DNA from 2 places in the Allobosea sp. P4_H5 genome. Region 1 is predicted to be linked to the other one. Evidence: predicted binding sites of a transcription regulator. Region 1 holds the regulator's gene; the other holds the start of a gene.
What was found. Region 1 encodes PhoB, which activates phosphate uptake and scavenging genes when phosphate is short. Its sites were predicted from a motif close to TGTCATNNANCTGTCAT; they were not measured.
Positions count from the first base shown of each region.

Region 2: the regulator PhoB is predicted to act here: its motif matches at 2,590-2,606, upstream of olsB (l-ornithine N(alpha)-acyltransferase).

Region 1 covers NZ_JBFUKM010000013.1:170,365-175,525, forward strand. The annotation lists gene AC1DS0_RS24725 (acetylornithine transaminase) at 1-1,057, opposite strand, end outside; gene AC1DS0_RS24730 (GcrA family cell cycle regulator) at 1,655-2,203, shown strand; gene AC1DS0_RS24735 (hypothetical protein) at 2,279-2,596, opposite strand; gene AC1DS0_RS24740 (NUDIX hydrolase) at 2,670-3,011, shown strand; gene AC1DS0_RS24745 (YnfA family protein) at 3,104-3,424, shown strand; gene phoB (phosphate regulon transcriptional regulator PhoB) at 3,434-4,132, opposite strand; gene phoU (phosphate signaling complex protein PhoU) at 4,161-4,883, opposite strand; gene pstB (phosphate ABC transporter ATP-binding protein PstB) at 4,921-5,161, opposite strand, start outside.
Region 2 covers NZ_JBFUKM010000005.1:204,327-209,487, reverse strand. The annotation lists gene queG (tRNA epoxyqueuosine(34) reductase QueG) at 1-685, shown strand, start outside; gene AC1DS0_RS12295 (SDR family oxidoreductase) at 682-1,548, shown strand; gene olsB (l-ornithine N(alpha)-acyltransferase) at 1,555-2,511, opposite strand; gene AC1DS0_RS12285 (response regulator) at 2,637-4,733, opposite strand; partial or broken gene AC1DS0_RS12280 (ATP-binding protein) at 4,842-5,161, opposite strand, start outside.

The sequences.
Region 1 (5,161 bases):
CCCGCGCCTGCGCGACGAAATCGGTGTTCGGGGTCTTGAGCTTGAGGCCGAGCATCAGCCCCTCGCCGCGGATTTCCTCGATCACCTGGGGATGCTGATCCTTGAGCTGGGCCAGCGACTGGCGCAGGCGCAAGGCCGTCTTCTGGACATGCTCGAGGAAGCCCGGCGCCAGGATGACGTCGAGCACGGCGTTGCCGACCGCCATGGCGAGCGGATTGCCGCCAAAGGTGGTGCCGTGGGTGCCGAGCGTCATGCCGGAGGCCGCCTCCTCGGTGGCGAGGCAAGCGCCCATCGGGAAGCCGCCGCCGATGCCCTTGGCGATCGACATGATGTCGGGGGCGACACCGTAATGCTCATAGGCGAAGAACTTGCCGGTGCGGCCGACGCCGGTCTGGATCTCGTCGAAGATCAGCATCAGCCCGTGCTCGTCACAGAGCTCGCGGAGCTGCTTGAGGACACGCATCGGCACCGAGCGCAGGCCGCCCTCGCCCTGGATCGGCTCAATCATCAGCGCGGCGGTCTCCGGACCGATCGCGGCCTTCAGCGCCGCCTCGTCGTCGAACGGCACCTGGTCGAAGCCGTCGACCTTCGGGCCGAAGCCGTCGATGTATTTCTGCTGGCCGCCGGCGGCGATGGTCGCGAGCGTGCGGCCATGGAAGGCGCCCTCGAAGGTGACGACGCGGAAGCGCTCGGGATGGCCCTTCGCGGCATGGTACTTGCGCGCCATCTTGATCGCGCACTCGTTCGCCTCGGCGCCCGAATTGGTGAAGAAAACGCGCTCGGCGAAGGTCGCCTCGCAGAGCCGGCGGGCGAGCCTCTCGCCCTCGGGCATCGTGTAGAGGTTGGAGGTGTGCCAGATGCGCTGGGCCTGGGCAGTCAGCGCCTCGACCAGATGCGGATGGGCGTGGCCGAGCGAATTGACGGCGATGCCGGCGCCGAAATCGAGATAGCGCTGGCCGTCGGCGGTGATCGCCCAGGCGCCCTCGCCACGCTCGAGCGCGATCGGGGCCCGGGCATAGGTCGGCAGGAGAACGGAAGAAGCGGAAGCGGTGCTCATGGAGCAAAATCCTTGCGGCGAGACAGGAAGGTAGCGCGGAATCTCGGGCCGGGAACGGCAGGGTGGGACGCAAGGCGGCATGATGCCGGCACGATGCGACCCGCCGGCGACATTATCGTCGCTGGCCGCTCCCGCCGTCTCGTCGCGCGTCAAGCCGCATCAAAGGAAAATCCCGATCGCTCAAAAACATAAGCGCCGCCCTTGGGGGCGGCTGCGTCGCGCAACTATGCAAAACCGGCCCGGCCCTGTCAATTCCGGCTGACCTCGCGGCAGGACGATCGCCCGTCCACTCAGCCCTCATGTAGTTGCCCTGACCTCGCGGCAGCGTTGCCGAATAGACTCACCGCCCGACCGTCTGCGGCGATTGGCTGGGGAAAAGCCGAATTACGATTCGGCGACTCTTGTGGCCGAGTCAGGCCATCTTGTATGGTCCTCTTCGTCAGATACGACATCTCGTGCGGCGTCTCCTGTATCGTCAGTTCCGGGCGTAACGGCTTCCGTTTTGTGACGGACGCTGCCGGTATCGGATTCCGCCATGATCTCTCCCTATGCCTCGCCGGCCCGCTGGCGAAGCATGACGAAGACAGGTGCAACCCCATGACCGAAGCCGGAGCCTGGACCGACGAACGCGTCGAACTGCTCAAGAAGCTCTGGAATGACGGCCTGAGCGCGAGCCAGATCGCCGCCGAGCTCGGCAGCGTCACGCGTAACGCCGTCATCGGGAAGGTTCATCGTCTCGGCCTGTCCGGCCGGGCCAAGAGCCCGGGCTCGGCCACGCCGCGCCCGCGCAAGCCGGCGGCCCGCCCGCCGAGCCATCCGGCCGGCCATCAGAACGGTGGCGCCGGGCTGACCCGCGGCAACACCGCGCTGGCTCCGCAGTTCGCGCCCGAGATCGCGGCCGAAGCACAGGTCGAACGCGCTCCCGCGCCGGCCGAGGACGTGGTCGTGCCGTTCTCCGAGCGGGTCACGATCATGGATCTGCGCGAATATATGTGCCGCTGGCCGATGGGCGACCCGACCACGCCGGAGTTCCGCTTCTGCGGCGGCCGCAGCGCGACCGGCATGCCCTATTGCGCCTATCACGCCCGGATCGCCTACCAGCCGGCAGCCGACCGGCGCCGCGACCGCAAGCCCATCCGCGCCTGAGCGCTCGGAACCGAGTGGCACGAACATGAAAGCCGGCCGAAAGGCCGGCTTTTCGTTGTCGAGGCCGTTCCTGTGTCAGAGCAGGAAGTGAAAGCCGAAGCCCAGGATGACGAAGCCGGCAGCGATGACCTGCGCCACGAAGAGCGGCTGCAGACGCGAGGCCTTCTCAGCTTGATCAGCGGCCTTCTCGGCCCGCGACATGTGGTCCCTGGCCTTGAACTGCAGGGGACCGCCATCCCGTTCCAGATCCATCCGCACCGCGATGAAGCCGATCACCAGGCCGAGTATGCCGAGACCGAAGAAGCCGACCAGGCGGAGCGCGCCATAGCCGACGCCGATCAACAGCGCGGCGAGAAAGGGAAAGGCGATATAGTCCCATTTGGTGAAACGCATGAAAGGCAGTCTGCGGGAACCGTACATCGTCGTCCAGCCGATGCACCCGAACGCCAAACGGCAAGGAGAGAGCATGGGTCCTGTCGAATATGCCTGCGCGCTGCCGATCCGGGATGGGCGGCTCCTGTTGGGCCTGCGGGCTCCGCACCGCCGGAACCGCCCCTCCTGCTGGGATACGATCGGCGGCCATGTCGAGCCAAGCGAGGCCGTCGAGGCCGCCCTCGTCCGCGAGTTGCAGGAAGAGCTCGGCGTCACGACGACGGTCTTCCGCCGTTTCGAAACGATCGAGACGACCGAGACGGATGGCGTCACGCCCGCACTCTGGCATCTGTTCGCGGTCACCGAATGGACTGGCGGCGACCCCAAGATCAGCAATGACGAGCATAGCGAGATCCGCTGGTTCAACTTCGATTAGGCCCGATCGCTGACCCCGCTGGCATCGGAGGCGTATCGCCCGGTCTTCGCCCGGCTGGCCGCGGCGTTCGGGCCGGAACCGTAGGCATCGGCATGGCGACGTTCGCGATCTATGCGGGCGCGGCGCTGGCGGAGATCGCCGGCTGCTTCGCCTTCTGGGCCTGGCTCAAGCTCGGCAAGTCGGTCTGGTGGCTGCTGCCAGGCCTGGTATCGCTCGCGGCTTTCGCCTGGTTGCTGGCCCTGCTCGACAGTCCAGCCGCCGGACGCGCCTTCGCCGCCTATGGCGGCGTCTATATCGTGGCGTCGCTGGCCTGGATGGCGCTGGTCGAGAAGGTCGCGCCGGATCGCTACGATCTGGCGGGCGCCGCGCTCTGTCTCGCCGGCGCCGCGATGATCGTCGCCGCGCCGCGCTGACAGAAGCGCTCAACTTCGCGCAAATGTCTCGTCGAAGGCATAACCGGCGCCGCGCACCGTACGCAGCGGGTCCTTGGCATTGGCGGGCGTGATCGCCTTACGCAGGCGCCCGACATGGACGTCGACAGTGCGCTCGTCGATATAGACGTCGCGGCCCCAGACGGCGTCGAGCAATTGCGCCCGGGAATAGACCCGGCCCGGCGCCTGCATCAGGAATTCGAGCAGGCGGAACTCGGTCGGCCCGAGATGCAGCTCGGCCCCGGCACGGCGGACACGGCGGGTGGTGCGGTCGAGCTCGAGATCGCCGGCAGCGAGCAAGCCGGCAACGTGGCCGGGCTTGGCACGGCGCAGCAGTGCCTGGATGCGGGCGATCAGTTCGGGCAGCGAGAACGGCTTGACGACATAGTCGTCGGCGCCGGTGGCAAGGCCACGCACGCGCTCGGTCTCCTCGCCGCGGGCCGTCAGCATGATGATCGGCACGCGCTCGGTGTCGCGGCGCGTGCGCAGGCGCCGGCAAAGCTCGATGCCGGAGAGGCCCGGCAGCATCCAGTCGAGCAGGACGAGGTCCGGCGTATGGTCGCGCAGATGCAGTTCGGCGTCGTCGCCGCGCGCCACGCTGTCGACCTCGAAGCCTTCGGCCTCGAGGTTGTAGCGCAGCAGCAGGGTGAGCGGCTCCTCGTCCTCGACGATCAGGATGCGTGCGGGCATGTCAGCGTCCGTTCAAGCGCCCGCCGGTTCAGCCATTGGCCGCCGGCAGGTCGACGAGGATGTTGGTGGTGTCGAGCTTCGGTCGGGTTTCGTCCATGGACTGCCCGGTGACGAGGTAGTGGATGGTCTCGGCGATGTTGGTGGTGTGGTCGCCGATGCGCTCGACATTCTTGGCGCAGAACAGGAGATGCGTGCAGAAGGTGATGTTGCGCGGATCTTCCATCATATAGGTCAGGAGCTCGCGGAACAGCGAGGTGTAGAGCGCGTCGATCTCGTCGTCGCGGCGCCAGACATCCATCGCCTTCTGCTCGTTGCTGGCGGCATAGGCGTCGAGCACGTCCTTGAGCTGGGCCTGGACCAGGCGGCTCATATGCTCGAGGCCGACGACGGCGCGATGCGGCGGCGAGAACTGGCCGGAGATCGCGACCGCGCGCTTGGCGATGTTCTTGGCGAGATCGCCGACACGCTCGATGTCGGCGGCGATGCGGATCGCCGAAATCAGCTCGCGCAAGTCGTTCGCCAGCGGCTGGCGGCGGGCGATGGTCAGCACCGCCTTTTCCTCGACCTCGCGCTGGAGATTGTCGAGGCGCTGGTCGGCGCTGATGATCTTCTGGGCGAGCGCGGTGTCGCGGCGCACCAGAGCCACGGTGGAGTCGCCGAGCATGCGCTCGGACATGCCGCCCATCTCGGCGAGGCTGCGGCGCAGCCCTTCGAGATCGGCGTCGTAGGAGCGGACGATATGGTCGGACATGGGGCGTATCCTTGGGGCTTGCCGACGCTTCGGAATGTCAACCGAAACGGCCGGTGACGTAGTCCTGCGTCTGCTTCTTATGCGGGTTCATGAAGATGGTGTTGGTGGCGTCGAACTCGATCACCTCGCCAAGGTACATGAAGGCGGTGTACTGCGAGATGCGCGCCGCCTGCTGCATGTTGTGGGTGACGATGACGATGGTGAAATCGCTCTTCAGCTGCTCGAGCAGGTCCTCGATCTTGCCGGTCGAGATCGGATCGAGCGCCGAAGTCGGCTCG
Region 2 (5,161 bases), on a different contig from region 1:
AGGCAAGCAGACCGTGCTGGTCTCGCGCCAGCATGGCACCTGGCTCTTCCTCGGGGCGATCTATACCTCGGCGGACTTGCCGCCGGACGAGCCCGAGCGCGACCATTGCGGCTCCTGCACGCGCTGCCTCGACATCTGCCCGACCAAGGCCTTCCCGGCGCCTTATCAGCTCGATTCGCGGCGCTGCATCGCCTATCTGACGATCGAACATCAGGGCCATATCGAGCCTGAATTCCGCGAAGGCATCGGCAACCGCGTCTTCGGCTGCGACGATTGCCTGGCCGTCTGCCCCTGGAACAAGTTCGCGGAAGCCTCGCACGAGACGCGCCTGGCGCTGAAAAGCGAACTCGACGCGTTGCCGCTGGCCGATCTCGCCGGGCTCGACGATGCAGCCTTTCGCACGCTCTTTTCCGGCACGCCGGTGAAGCGCACCGGCCGCGACCGCTTCATCCGCAATGTCCTGATCGCGGTCGGCAACAGCGATGATCCGGCACTGGCCGCAAGCGCCGAAGCGCTTGTCGATGACGCTTCGCCTCTGATCAGGGCGATGGCCGCCTGGGCGCTCTGGCAGTTGGTGCCCTCTCACGCCGCTGAGCTTGCCCAGGCAAGGCTTGCGCGCGAAACCGATCCCGAGGTCAGGGCCGAATGGGCTCGACCTGCTCCGACCCAACTGGAACCTGCATGAAGCTCATCATCTTCGGCCTCGGCTATTCCGCCGGGTTCTTCGCGCGCGCCGCTCTGGCGAAAGGCTGGGAGGTCACCGGCACGGTGCGCTCGGCCGAGAAGGCTGGCGAGCTCAGCAAGCAGGGGCTGCATACGCTGGTCTTCGGCGGCTTTGCAGTGTCGACGCCCCTGGCAAAGCTCGTTGCGGATGCAGACGCGGTACTGGTCTCGGCCCAGCCCGATGAAAACGGCGATCCAGTGCTCGGCGCGCTCGCCGACAAACTCGCGACCGCCGAGAAGCTGCGCTGGATCGGCTATCTCTCGACCATCGGCGTCTATGGCGACCATGGCGGCGCCTGGATCGACGAGGCCGCCGAGTGCCGGCCGACCAGCCGGCGCTCGCGGCAGCGGCTGGAGATCGAACAGAACTGGCTCACCTTCGGCGAACGCAGCGGCAAGCCGGTCCAGATCTTCCGCCTCTCCGGCATCTACGGCCCCGGCCGCAATCCGATCACCAAATTGCGGGCCGGCACCGCCAATCGGCTGATCAAGCCCGGCCAGGTCTTCAACCGCATCCATGTCGACGACATCGCCGGCGTGCTGATGGCCTCGATCGAGGCGCCGCGCGCCGGCGCGATCTACAACGTCACCGATGACGAGCCGGCGCCGCCGCAGGATGTCGTCAGCTTCGCGGCCGAAGTCACCGGGCTCCCCCCGCCGCCGGAAACCCCGTTCGACCCCGCAAGACTCTCGCCGATGGCGGCGAGCTTCTACGGCGAGAACAAGCGCGTCTCGAACGCGCTGGTGAAGCGCGAACTCGGCTATGCCTTCCGCTATCCGGATTACCGGCAGGCGCTGCGCGACCTCGCCGCCGCGGGCGAGTGATCGCGCTCAGGCGGCGTAGCGGCCGGCGTCGCCGTCGAGATACTCGATATAGCGCCGGTCGATCGCAGCGACCGGCAGGATGACCAGCACGTCGGTGGTGCCGAACTGCTTGTCGACCACGGCGCCTGCACCGAAGCGGGCACCGAGGCGCAGATAGCCCTTCACCAGCGGCGGCAGGCATTTCAACGCGAGCTTGGCGTCGACCATGCCGGCCGGCAGGCGATCCATCGCCACATGCCGCTGCGGCTGGGCCACGACGCGCCAGTCGCCCTGGGCGGTGGCGTGGTGGTGGATGAAGCTGAGCGGCAGCGCCAGCATGTCGGGGTCGGTGCCGTCCAGGCTGGCGCAGCCGAACATCGCGTCGATGCGGTGATGCCGGCAATAGGCCCAGATGCCATGCCAGAGCAGCTCAACCGTCTTCTTGGTGCGGTAGGGCTTCAGCACGCAGGAGCGGCCGAGCTCAAGGAAGCGCATGTCGGGATGGCGCGCCAGCAGCGGCGCGATGTCGAATTCGGACTGGGTGTAGAAACCGCCGAGCTTGGCCACGGCCTGCTCGCGCATCAGCCTGTAGGTACCGACGACCTTGGGCTTGATCCCGCCGAAGCGGCCGCGCGCGGCATGGTCGATGACGAGCAGATGATCGCAGACGGCGTCGAATCGGTCGGCATCGCGGCGGAACATGCGCGAGATGACATCGGGCTTGGCCGACATCTCCTGGTAGAACACGCGGTAGCGCAGGCGCTGCGCCCGCCAGATCTCGCGCGGGCCACGCGCCAACCGGACCTCAAGCGTGCCGGAGCGGCCGAGCGTGCCGGAAAGAGCATCAGCGCCGGGGAAAGCGAAGCCGCCAAGCTGCTTGCCGGCAGCCAGCAGGTTCGAGGGGGAGAAACGCTGCAACAGGGCCTGGCCGGCCAGCTTCTGCTTTGCCGGCTGACGGGAACCCTGAAAAACGTCGTGCGTCATAGACGGTCTGGCCCCTGCGATCTCGGATCAGCGCATGACAGCTCTGCGCCGACCGTCTTACGGGATCGCGACAAAACTACGTCACTGTGATGACGAAGCCAACCGCCTGTGGAGCAAACCCTGGCTCAGGCCGACAGCATCTGTGCCGTTCGCAGCTGTGAAAGCCGCTCGATCCAGCCACGCAGCTGGTCGCGTGACAATGGCTTAGCCAGGCAATCATCCATGCCGGCGGCGAGCGCCTCGCGCCTGTCCTCCTCCGCCGTGTTGGCGCTGACGGCGACGATCGGCAGCCGGGCGAGGCCTTGCGCCTTCTCGGCCGCACGAATCCGCCTGCTGACGGCGAGCCCGTCCAACACCGGCATGCGGACATCGAGCAGGGCAAGATCGAAACCTGCCGACCGGCCGGAACGGGCCTCTTCGGCCAGGCGGACTGCCTCGCCGCCATCATGCGCCCAGACGGCGATGCAGCCGAGCCGCTCCAGCGTGCGAGTCAGCAGAAGCGCGTTGATCTCGTTGTCCTCGGCGACGAGAACCCGCAAGCCGGCGGCAGGCTGCTCTGCCGACGCGTCGCCGGCCGGTGCCGTCTCGGCTGCGTGCTGCAACCGCTCGACCGGATCGAGCCGCACCTGCAGCGAGCGCGCCCGGACCGGCTTGACGAGGAAGCCGCTGAAGCCGGCGGCATAGGGAGAGCCGAAGCTGCGGCGCTCAGCCGGCGCCAGCATGATCACGATGTCGGCGACGCCGGCGCGCCGCGCCGCGGCCGCCACCGCCTCGACCTCGCCACCCGGAAGATTGCGGTCGATCAGCACCGCGGACAGGGCCGAATCGCCGGCGAGCGCCGCCAAGGCCTGCGCGTGATCGCCAGCCCGCTGGACCTGCGCGCCCATCCGTTCGAGGCAGGCGGCGATATGGCCTGCGCTGAACGGCGCCGAGGATGCCACCAGGATGCGCCGACCCTGCCAGTTCGGCGAGGCAGGGCGCGCGGTTCCGGCCATCTCAGCTCGCAGCGGCAGGGCCAGCCGGAACAATGCGCCGCCATCGGCGCGATTACCGGCTTCGATCTCACCGCCCATGGCGCGGGCGAGCCGGCGTGCGATGGCAAGGCCGAGACCGGTACCGGCCTGGTCGCGATGACCGGTCATGCCGCCTTGCTCGAACTCCTCGAAGATCGTTGCCAGACGCTCGGCCGGAATGCCCGGCCCGGTATCGGCGATGGCGACGACGAACTGACCGGCGACAGCATCCGCCTCGATGCCGACGCCGCCCGCTTGCGTGAACTTCACGGCATTGCCGACGAGATTGAGCAGGATCTGGCGCAGGCGCTCTGCATCGCCGACGAGCCTCCCCGACAGGGCGGGCCCGAGCAAAGTCGAGATCTCGATGCCCTTGGCCTGGGCGCGCGGCGCCATCAGCTCGGTGACGTCCTCGATCAGCGCGGCGGGATCGAATGGCGCGTCGGCGAGTTCGAGCTTGCCGGCCTCGACCTTGGCGAAGTCGAGGATGTCGTCGACGAGGCCGAGCAACGCCTCGCCCGAACTTCTGAGCGCTTTCACATACGTCGCCTGCTCCGGGTCGAGCCGGGTGTCGCCGAGCAGGTCGGCCATCCCCAGGATGCCGTTGAGCGGAGTGCGGAATTCATGGCTGACGGTCGCCAGGAAGCGCGACTTGGCGGCGCTCGCCTCCTCGGCCCGGCTGCGCGCTTCCTCAAGCGCTGTTTCAGCTGCGATGCGCCCGCTGATCTCGCGGCCGACCCGCTGCAGCACGGTCTGGCCGGCGGCGACCGGAACGATCGTCTCGACCCAGGAGAGCCAGCGCTCGCCCTCTTGCGTCTCGATGCATTCGTCGACGACGCGAGCGCCCCCCGGCAGGGCCTGCACCGGCCGGGCGCTGCGCACGCGCGGCTGTTCGACGCTGCCGACGGCCTCGGTTTCGCTCTTGCCGATCAGCGCCGCATAGGCGGCGTTGGCGTAGATGATCCGGCCCTCGCTGCGGCGCACGATCAGGTCACCCTGCGCCTCGATCAGGCTGCGATAGCGTTCCTCGCTGTCGGCGAGCTCCCAGAGCCGGTCGCTCAGCTTCTCGACATCGGCCGTCAGCGCCCTCGCCTGCCGGGTCACCTGCCGGCGCTCCCGCAGCAGCCGGATCGCGACGATGGCACAGGTGAGCGCCACGGCGATGGCGGCGCCGGTCAACAGGATGAGGGAGGACGGCAGCTCGATCATGCCATCCCATCTATCACGCCCCCTCTTGAGAAAGAGTTCGCCCTCCGCGTGAGGATGCCGGATGGTTTGAATGGTTTCGTTAACCTTTCATCAGGCGGCAATCCTTCATCAGGCAGCCTGTGCCGCCTGATCGATGCGCGAGCGATAGGACAGCGCCTCGGCGAGATGGATACGCCCGAGCTTGTCCTCGCCATCGAGGTCGGCGAGCGTGCGCGCGACCTTGAGCACGCGGTGATAGCCGCGCGCCGTCAACCGCATCGCCTCGGCGGCACTGCGCAGCAGCGCGAGCCCGGCCGCATCCGGCCGTGCGATATCGTCGAGCAACGCAGCGGGACAGCGGGCATTGGTCGTGCCGCCGGGAAGGCCGAGCGCGGCATAGCGCTCCGACTGGCGAGCGCGGGCCGCAGCGACGCGGGCTGCGACCTCGG